3 linked regions of the Cohaesibacter sp. ES.047 genome follow. The protein of the gene in region 3 interacts with the protein of the main gene of each other region in a pairwise test. Links are inferred from orthologs where the notes say so. Each region holds a gene or a part of one and is shown on either strand. Other genes may lie near its edges.

What was found.
Region 1: the proteins of lpdA (region 3) and odhB interact in binary tests that used the Escherichia coli proteins (3 or more experiments, as listed by UniProt). The link is inferred for Cohaesibacter sp. ES.047 from one-to-one orthologs.
Region 2: the proteins of lpdA (region 3) and CPH65_RS23260 interact in binary tests that used the Escherichia coli proteins (3 or more experiments, as listed by UniProt). The link is inferred for Cohaesibacter sp. ES.047 from one-to-one orthologs.

What each region holds. Positions count from the first base shown.
Region 1 is NZ_LT907844.1:934,799-937,919, reverse strand. What follows is about bases 147-3,112. They hold odhB (2-oxoglutarate dehydrogenase complex dihydrolipoyllysine-residue succinyltransferase), read right to left. Parts: upstream 2,266-3,112; coding sequence 1,027-2,265; downstream 147-1,026. Other genes in these bases: CPH65_RS04190 (2-oxoglutarate dehydrogenase E1 component), read right to left, coding at 2,302-3,112; CPH65_RS04200 (hypothetical protein), read right to left, coding at 349-780; lpdA (dihydrolipoyl dehydrogenase), read right to left, coding at 147-343. In the rest of the region: more of lpdA, read right to left, coding at 1-146; more of CPH65_RS04190, read right to left, coding at 3,113-3,121. UniProt on the Escherichia coli protein: E2 component of the 2-oxoglutarate dehydrogenase (OGDH) complex which catalyzes the second step in the conversion of 2-oxoglutarate to succinyl-CoA and CO(2).
Region 2 is NZ_LT907844.1:5,017,201-5,020,367, forward strand. What follows is about bases 88-3,099. They hold CPH65_RS23260 (ATP-dependent helicase), read left to right. Parts: upstream 88-405; coding sequence 406-2,793; downstream 2,794-3,099. Other genes in these bases: CPH65_RS23255 (chloride channel protein), read left to right, coding at 88-260; CPH65_RS23265 (50S ribosomal protein L11 methyltransferase), read left to right, coding at 2,867-3,099. In the rest of the region: more of CPH65_RS23255, read left to right, coding at 1-87; more of CPH65_RS23265, read left to right, coding at 3,100-3,167. UniProt on the Escherichia coli protein: A helicase with DNA-dependent ATPase activity. Unwinds DNA duplexes with 3'-5' polarity. Translocates on single-stranded DNA with 3'-5' polarity. Initiates unwinding more efficiently from a nicked substrate than double-stranded DNA.
Region 3 is NZ_LT907844.1:2,754,589-2,757,595, reverse strand. The notes cover bases 9-2,860. They hold lpdA (dihydrolipoyl dehydrogenase), read right to left. Parts: upstream 2,199-2,860; coding sequence 819-2,198; downstream 9-818. Other genes in these bases: CPH65_RS12570 (2-oxo acid dehydrogenase subunit E2), read right to left, coding at 2,209-2,860; CPH65_RS12580 (SDR family oxidoreductase), read right to left, coding at 56-817. Also shown: more of CPH65_RS12570, read right to left, coding at 2,861-3,007. UniProt on the Escherichia coli protein: Lipoamide dehydrogenase is a component of the glycine cleavage system as well as of the alpha-ketoacid dehydrogenase complexes.

The sequences.
Region 1 (3,121 bases), 1.8 Mb from region 3 along the record:
TGCCTGCGCCATGGAACACATCAATCTTGTTTTTCTTGAGCAGAAACTCGACACCGCCAACGTTGGAGTCGATCACGTCCTGCTTGTGTTTCATCATATCTTTGAGGTCAAGCTCGGGCTTGCCGACCTTGATGCCCATGTTGGCAAAATCGTGCCCGGCTTCATCAAAAAGCTCCGAGGCATGCAACAAGGCCTTGGACGGGATACAGCCAACATTGAGACAGGTGCCACCGTGGGTCTTGCGTTTTTCGACCACAGCAACCTTCATGCCCAATTGGGCGGCGCGGATCGCACACACGTAGCCACCGGGGCCTGTACCAATCACCACAAGATCATAAGACATTTCATTCACTCCTGAAGGATTCCGGATCGAAAGAGCGTGTTGTGTTTCACCCAGGAAAAAATCACCACACTGAGACCGCACATCTGCAGAATCGCAAGATTGCGCACGCTTTCAAGATTGTTAAATTGAGAGGCAAGAAAACCGCTCGCATAGAGCCAGCCGATAAGAATGAGTTCAAGCGCTAACCACAGCGCAATCACTCGAAAGAAGGTCCGGCGCGACAAGACAAGAGTCACCGCGCCAACCACACCGATTGCCGATACAACGGCGCGAAAGGGCCAAAAGGTAGCAGGGATCAGATCAAGACCCGGCACCGTCCCCCCGGCATTGTTGGACAGGGCATTGGTTACCAGAAATCCGCCGACCAGCCAGACGATGGCCGAAAAAATCATGAAGATGGCACAAAGCCAGCTTCCAATTTTCAACGCGACGGCCAACGGCATCTCTCCTTGGGGTTCCCCTCATCGGGGGACCTAGAGCGTTTTTAAGACGATCCGGCTTAGCGGATGGGTTTGAAACGATGCTTTTCGGTGCTTTTTATGCATTTCTGCGAACAGGGTTCATGCCTTGCCCATATCATGCATCAGGCCTAAACGGAATTGGTCAATGGACGCCCAACCCCGGACAGGATGCAAATGGAAACGGGGCACACATGGCCCCGTCACCGAAAAGAGCATTCAACTCTAGAGATCCAGAACGAGACGCTGCGGATCCTCAAGAGCTTCCTTGATGCGCACGAGGAAGGTCACGGCTTCCTTGCCATCGACAACACGATGATCATAGGAGAGCGCCAGATACATCATCGGACGGATGACAACCTGACCATCGCGAACCACCGGACGCTCTTCAATGCGGTGCATGCCCAGAATACCGGACTGCGGTGCGTTGAGGATCGGCGTGGACATCATCGAGCCATAAACACCACCGTTGGAAACGGTGAAGGTGCCACCCTGCATTTCGTCCATGGTCAACTGACCATCCCGCGCCTTGCGGCCGAACTCACCGATTGCCTTCTCGATTTCGGCAATCGACATCTGGTCGGCATCGCGAACCACCGGCACCACAAGACCGCGCGGCGAACCGACGGCAACGCCCAGATGGACGAAGTGCTTGTAGATGATATCCGTGCCATCGATCTCGGCATTCACTGCAGGAATTTCCTGCAGCGCGGTGCAAACAGCCTTGGCAAAGAAGCCCATGAAGCCGAGACGAACGCCATGTTTCTTCTCGAACAGGTCTTTATATTCCTTGCGCAGGTTCATGACCGCCGACATGTCCACATCGTTGAACGTGGTCAGCATCGCAGCCGTGTTCTGGGCATCTTTCAGGCGGCGAGCGATGGTCTGGCGCAGCTTGGTCATGCGCACACGCTCTTCGCGTGCAGCATCATCCGGCTTCGAAGACGGACGCGCAGCCGCTGAGGGAGCCGATGCACCGGCCGGAGCCGTCGCACCCGATGCGATTGCATTGATCACATCGCCCTTAAGCACCTGACCGCGCACGCCAGAGCCCGAGACTGCGTCCGGATCGACCTTGTTCTCGGTCATCATCTTGGAAGCGCTCGGAGCGGGCGGCATGGAGGTCGACTTGGACTCTTCCTTGGCTGCTGGAGCGGGGGCTTCAGCAGGTTTTTCTTCCTTGGCTGGAGCCGAGGAGGAAGCTGCCGGTGCTGCGCCAGCCCCATCCCCTTCGTTCAGCATCGCAAGAAGAGCGCCCACCTCGACGGTCTCTCCTTCTGGCGCGACGATATCACCCAAGGTACCAGCAACAGGTGCCGGCACTTCGATCGTCACTTTGTCGGTTTCCAGTTCAACCAGCGGCTCATCGGCCTGAACGGCATCACCGGTTGCCTTGAACCACTGACCAATGGTTGCTTCGGTCACTGACTCGCCCAGAGTTGGGACTTTGATTTCCGTTGCCATTTTTCTTCTCACATTTCATTAAAGTCAGTCAGCCGTTTACTCGGCAAACGCATCGTCAAGAAAGGCCTTCAACTGAGCGAGATGTTTGCTCATCAGACCCGTTGCCGTAGCAGCGGATGCCGGACGACCCACATAGGACATTCGCTTGGTTTTCGCATCAATCTGATTGAGAACCCATTCCATGTAAGGCTCTACGAAGAACCAGGCACCCTGGTTCTTGGGCTCTTCCTGACACCAGACCATTTCTGCCTGCTTGAAGCGCGACAGCTCCTTGATCAGGGTCTTGGCGGGGAAAGGATAGAGCTGTTCGACACGAAGCAGATAGACATCGTTGATGCCGCGCTCTTCACGGTCTTCGTACAGATCATAATAGACCTTGCCCGAACACAGGATCACCCGACGGATCTTGTCGTCAGTGGTGAGCTTGATTTCCTGATTGGGCCGGATCTCCGCATCGTCCCACAGAACCCGGTGGAAGGTGCTGCCTGCACCCAGTTCCGCAAGGTTCGAAATCGCCCGCTTGTGACGCAGAAGGCTTTTCGGCGTCATCAGGATCAGCGGCTTGCGGAAGCTGCGTTTCACCTGCCGGCGCAGAATATGGAAATAGTTGGCCGGGGTCGTGCAGTTGGCGACCTGAATGTTGTCCTCGGCACAGGATTGCAAGAAGCGCTCCAGACGTGCCGAACTATGCTCGGGTCCCTGCCCTTCATAGCCATGAGGCAACAGAACAGTCAGACCAGACGCGCGAAGCCACTTGCGTTCGCCCGAGGTCAGGAACTGGTCAAACACCACCTGTGCGCCATTGGCAAAGTCGCCAAACTGGCCTTCCCACAAGGTCAGACCTTTCGGCTCGGCC
Region 2 (3,167 bases), 2.3 Mb from region 3 along the record:
TCACGGTCTCACAATTCTATGAGCCCCTCGCTCAGGACGCCCCGCCGGAAGACCGTGTCTTGGCCGAGGACACGCCCACGATCAGCCATTTTGACACGCTCGAACAGGCACTCAAGGCCTTCGATCTGGCCGGAGGCGGGGATCTCGCCGTTCTCGACCCGTTGGACAAGACACGGATCATCGGTTGGGCACGTCAGGTGACTGCCCTCAAGTTTTTCAACGACATGCTCATTGACTCTCAGGTCGAAGAGCACAGATAAGTCCTAAGCGAAGATGCCAACAACGAGAAAAATCGTCAGATTGGCCCCTGACAAACCACATTTGTTGCTATAATGTTCTTCAATTGGATTCGCTGCTCACCCGGCTCGATCCCCTTCTTTGCGCCAACAGGACCCAACGCCCTATATGCCTGATCTCTTTGCCACCCCAGCTCCGCCACCCTCGTTCGAATCGAACGAAGATGATCAGGAAGGAATTCGCGCCAAGCTCGCGCGCATGCAGCCCACACCCTATCTGGATGGCCTCAATCCGGAACAGAAGGACGCCGTGGAAAGCCTTGACGGCCCCCTTCTGGTGCTCGCTGGCGCGGGAACAGGCAAGACGCGGGTGTTGACCACCCGCATCGGACACATCCTCTCAACGCGCCGCGCTGCACCTTGGCAGATCCTGTCGGTGACCTTCACCAACAAGGCCGCGCGCGAGATGAAAGACCGCATCGGCAAGCTCATCGGCGGTTCGGTAGAGGGTATGCAATGGCTGGGGACGTTCCATTCGATCGGCGTCAAAATCCTGCGCCGTCACGCCGAACTGGTTGGCCTCAAGTCCAATTTCACCATTCTTGATTCGGACGACCAGATCCGCCTGATGAAACAGCTCATTCAGGCGCATGGCCTCGACGAAAAGCGCTGGCCCGCCCGCCAGCTCGCAACTGTGATCGACGGCTGGAAAAACCGGGGCCTCACGCCCGATCAAGTGCCACAGGACGAAGCCTTCCACTTTGCCCAAGGCAACGGAATCAAGCTCTATACGGCCTATCAGGCGAGGCTCAAAACCCTCAACGCCTGCGATTTCGGCGACCTGCTGCTCGAATGCTTGCGCCTGTTTCGCGAAAATCCGGACGTCTTGAAAAGCTACCACAACAAGTTCCGCTATATCCTCGTGGACGAGTATCAGGACACCAACGTGGCGCAATATCTCTGGCTGCGCCTGTTGGCCCAATCAAACCACAACATCTGCTGTGTCGGCGATGATGATCAGTCGATCTATGGCTGGCGCGGCGCCGAGGTCGACAACATCCTGCGCTTCGAGGAAGATTTCCCCGGAGCCAAGGTGATCCGCCTTGAGCGCAATTATCGCTCAACCGCCCACATCCTTGCCGCCGCCTCGCATCTCATCACGCACAATGAAGGCCGTCTGGGCAAGACCCTGCATCCACAGATCGAGGATGATGAAGCCGAAAAGGTCACCGTCACCTCCGTCTGGGATTCGGAAGAAGAAGCTCGCTCCATCGGTGATCAGATCGAAACGCTGCAACGGCGCCAGCACGAGCTCAATGAAATCGCCATTCTCGTGCGCGCCTCCTTCCAGATGCGTGAGTTCGAAGACCGTTTCATCACCATGGGCCTCAACTACCGTGTCATCGGCGGCCCTCGCTTTTATGAACGCGCCGAAATCCGCGATGCCCTCGCCTATTTCCGGGCGCTCGTTCAGCCCGCTGATGATCTCGCCTTTGAGCGCATCGTCAACACGCCCCGTCGTGGCCTCGGCGACGCCACCGTGCGGCAAGTCCATGCCCTTGCCCGCGATCAGGAAATCCCCCTGATGGAAGCGGCAACCGAGATCGTTGGCACAGAGGATCTCAAACCCCGCCCACGCAATTCTCTGAAGTCCCTGCTCGGCCAGTTCAACCACTGGCGCACCCAGTTGCCGACGATGAAACACACCGAGCTGGCGGAGATCATTCTTGACGAGTCCGGCTACACAGAGATGTGGCAAAAGGACAAATCCCCCGACGCACCGGGACGCCTCGAAAACCTCAAGGAACTCATTCGTTCCATGGAGGAATTCGATTCCCTGCCCAGCTTCCTTGAGCATATTGCCCTCGTCATGGATCGCGATGCAGGCGAAAGCAACGATGCGGTTTCGATCATGACGCTCCATTCCGCCAAGGGGCTGGAATTCAACACCGTCTTCCTGCCCGGCTGGGAAGAAGGCTTGTTCCCCCATCAGCGCGCTTTGGACGAATCCGGCACACGCGGCCTCGAAGAAGAACGCCGTCTGGCCTATGTCGGCATCACCCGCGCCAAGAAACGGGCCAAGATCTATGTCGCCTCCAACAGGCGCATCCATGGTCTGTGGCAGAATTCCATCCCCTCGCGCTTTCTCGATGAATTGCCGATCAAGCATGTGGATGTCGAAGAGAGCCAATCCACCTATGGCGGCTATGGTGCCTCCGGTGTTGGCGGCTCGATCTATGGCAAAAGCCGGTTTGGTTCCTCCGACCCCTTCGAAGGCTCCTACGAGACGCCGGGTTGGAAACGGATGCAGGCCAACAAGGCCAACCGCAGCCGTGAGAAAAACCCGCGCCAACCGGGCCGTGGGTCTTCGGTTATCGAGGGCGAACTGGTCGCCAAGAGCGTGTCCGAGGGCCCGGCCCGCTACAAGGTGGGCGAGCGTGTGTTCCATCTTAAATTTGGCTATGGCGAAGTGAAATCGGTTGAGGGCAACAAGCTGACCATCCAGTTCCAGACCGGCGTGAAGCGCGTGCTGGATTCCTTTGTCGAGAAGCACTGAGCCCCGTCACACCTTGTCTTTGTTGCCCGGACAGGCTATCGACAGGCGGATAACGCCAAGTGAGAGCTGATCTATGCCCCAATATCTCTATGCCGAAGGCAATGCCGACGAAATTCAGGCCGCCGCCAAACATCTGGAAGCCGTATTCGAGGAAGACGGCTTTGCCATCTCCAATTTCGAAATCGATGAGGAGCGCGGTCTCTGGGCCCTGTCGCTCTATCCGGCCGAAGAAGGGGTAAGCGATACCTACAAGATTGCTTTGGCCGAGCTTTCATCCCTGTCCATGGCGCTGCCCCTCAAGATCGAGGAACTGGGGGACATCGACTGGGTGACCAAATCCCTTGAGGGACTTGTTCCCGTCGAGGCAGGTCGTT
Region 3 (3,007 bases):
AGCCAAATTCAAACTCGGCTTTCGTTAGTGGGACACTTGAAAAGTGCTCTCAAGCCTAGCGAGATAGCCAGCCGCCGTCGACGGGCAGAACTGTGCCGTGTATGAAATCGGCCAGTTCGCTTGCCAGAAAAGCGACCGGCCAGGCGATCTCTTCGGGCCGCCCCCAGCGGCCGACGGGTATGCGAGCCATCAAAGCAGCGCTGCGGTCTTCGTCAGCCTGTAGAGCGGCGGTGTTGTCCGTCGCTACATAGCCAGGCGCGACGGCGTTTACGTTGACACCGCCTTGCGCCCATTCATTTGCCAGTGCGCGGGTCAATTGGGCAATCGCACCCTTGGCCGCGGCATAGCCGGGTACAAGGACCCCGCCCTGGAATGACAGGACCGAGGCGATGTTGACGATCTTGCCACCGCCGCGCTCCAGCATACGCGCGCCGAGCGCACGGCTGAGCAGGAAAACCGCATCAAGGTTGACCGCCATCACGGCATCCCAGTCCTCCAAGCTGTGCTCGGCTGCGTGGTTCCGCCGGATGATCCCAGCATTATTCACCAAGATGTCGATCTCGGCTCCTGCGTCATCCAGTTGCGCGAGCAACGCCTTGATCTGATCCCTTTCGGAGAGGTCGCAATCCATTGGCCGAAACACACCGGGCAAGCCCGCAAAGGCCCCCTCCAGCGCCTGCGCCGTGATCGACGTGCCAAGCCCGATCACATCGGCGCCAGAGCGTGCCAGCACCTGTGCGATCGACAATCCGATCCCTCGGCTCGCTCCGGTGACGAGGGCTGTCTTTCCGTTCAGGTCGATCGTGGGCCCTGTCATATCAGAGGTCCGTCAACGTGCCGAGCGCACGCTCTGCCGTGAAAGTGACGGTCTCGGAGAGGGTCGGGTGTGCATGTACCGTCAGGGCGATGTCTTCTAGCGTTGCGCCCATTTCCATCGCCAGCACGCATTCGGCCAAGAGCTCTCCCGCGTTTCGGCCCACGATCGTTGCGCCAAGCAGGCGGTTCGTCTCGGGGCAGTAGACAAGCTTGGTCATCCCCTCGCCACCGCCCGAACTGAGGTTGCGCCCGCTTGCGGCCCAGGGGAAGCTGGCAACCTGATGGGCGACGCCGAGCTCTTTGGCTTGCGCCTGGGTCAGCCCGGCCCAGGCCAGCTCGGGGCTGGTGTAGGCCACCGATGGGATCAGGTCTGTATCAAGCGCCGCGGCGTGCCCGCTGGCGACCTCGGCGGCGACATGGCCCTGATGCGTGGCGCGGTGGGCCAGCATCGGGTTGCCCGTGACATCGCCGATGGCGAAAATCCCCTCCACGTTTGTGCGGCAGGTGCGGTCCACAGCGATGACACCGCGGTTGTCGATCTCGACGCCTGCGGCCTCGGGTGCAACCAAGTAGCCGCTCGCGCGGCGGCCAACGGCCTGAATGATGGCATCCGCCTTGAGCGTGCCGCCAAACCCGCCTTCGCATGTTAGGCTGAGCGCGGATTTTGTAGCTTTGACCTCTATGACCTTGGTGCCCGTATGGATCGTCACGCCTTCGGCTACGAGCGCGGAATGCAGGACCTTGACCGCCTCGACGTCAGCGCCGGGGGCGATCTGGTCCATGAATTCGATAACGGTCACCTTCGCGCCAAGGGCCGCGTAGACCGTGGCCATTTCCAGCCCGATGATGCCGCCGCCTACGATGGCAAGCGCCTTGGGCACGTCCCGTAGCTCTAGCGCGGCGGTGCTGTCCCAGATGCGATCATCGTTCGGCCAGCCGGGCAATTGCACCGGCGTCGAACCAACAGCAATCACTGCCTGATCAAAGCTCCATGCCGCTCCGTCGATGTCGAGGCTTTTCGCGCTCGTGAACTTGGCGGTGCCGCGCACCGTTTGAACTTTGCGCCGTTTGGCAAGGCCAGTGAGGCCGTCTGTCAGCGTCGCAACGATCCCGTCTTTCTTGTCTCTCAATTTGTCCAGATCGACCGAGACCCTGCCTGTCGAAATCCCCCAGTCGCCGCCATGTCGTGTTTCACGGATAACCTCAGCGGCATGAAGCAGCGCCTTCGATGGGATGCAACCTTCGTTGAGACAGACGCCTCCCAATGCGGCGCGTGGATCGACGAGGACGACTTTGCGCCCAAGATCGGCCGCACGAAAGGCGCAGGCATAGCCACCGGGGCCTGCGCCAAGAACGATCAGATCGGCGTGATTGTCAGCCATCTCCACCCCCTCAGACCATCATCCGGCGCGGATCGGCGATCAGCCCTGCCATATAACTCATGAAACGAGCCGCATCGGCACCGTTGATGACGCGGTGATCATAGCTCAGATCGAGCGGTACCATGTCCACCGGGCGTGCCGTGCCACCATCCCAAACGGTCACGGTTTCGGTGCGGGTGATCCCAAGGATTGCCACTTCAGGCGGATTGACGATGGGGGTAAAGCCAAGCCCGCCTATGCCGCCCAGATTGGAGATCGACATCGATGCGCCGCCCATCTCTTCGGGAGCGATCTTGCGGCTCTGGGCGCGGGTGGCGAGATCGGTGATCTCTGCCGCGATTTGCCACAGGCCCTTGCGATCAACATCGCGGACGACAGGAACCATCAGTCCGTGCGCCGTATCGACAGCAATACCGATATGGACGTAACCCTTGAGGATCAACGTCTTGCCATCGGCGCTCAGCGAGGCATTGAAGCGAGGGAACGCGCGCAAGGCCCTTGCCAGCGCCTTGGCCTGAAAGGCCAGCGCCGTGAGCTTGACACCGCGCGCCTGCGCCTCTGGTTTGAGCTCCTTGCGAAGAGCTTCGATTGCAGAAACATCGGCGCGGTCGTGATGGGTAACTTGTGGAATGAGCGCATTCGCCGCTCCCAGATTCGCGGAGGCCAATTGAGCAAAACGGCTCATTGGTTCTTCGCTGACAGGGCCGTAAGCAGCATGATCCACATCCCAATAGGACGTATCCGCAGCCGGGCCGGCGGCGTGATTGCTGCCCCCCAGATCCTCACGCGCGATGGTGGTTCGGCCCATA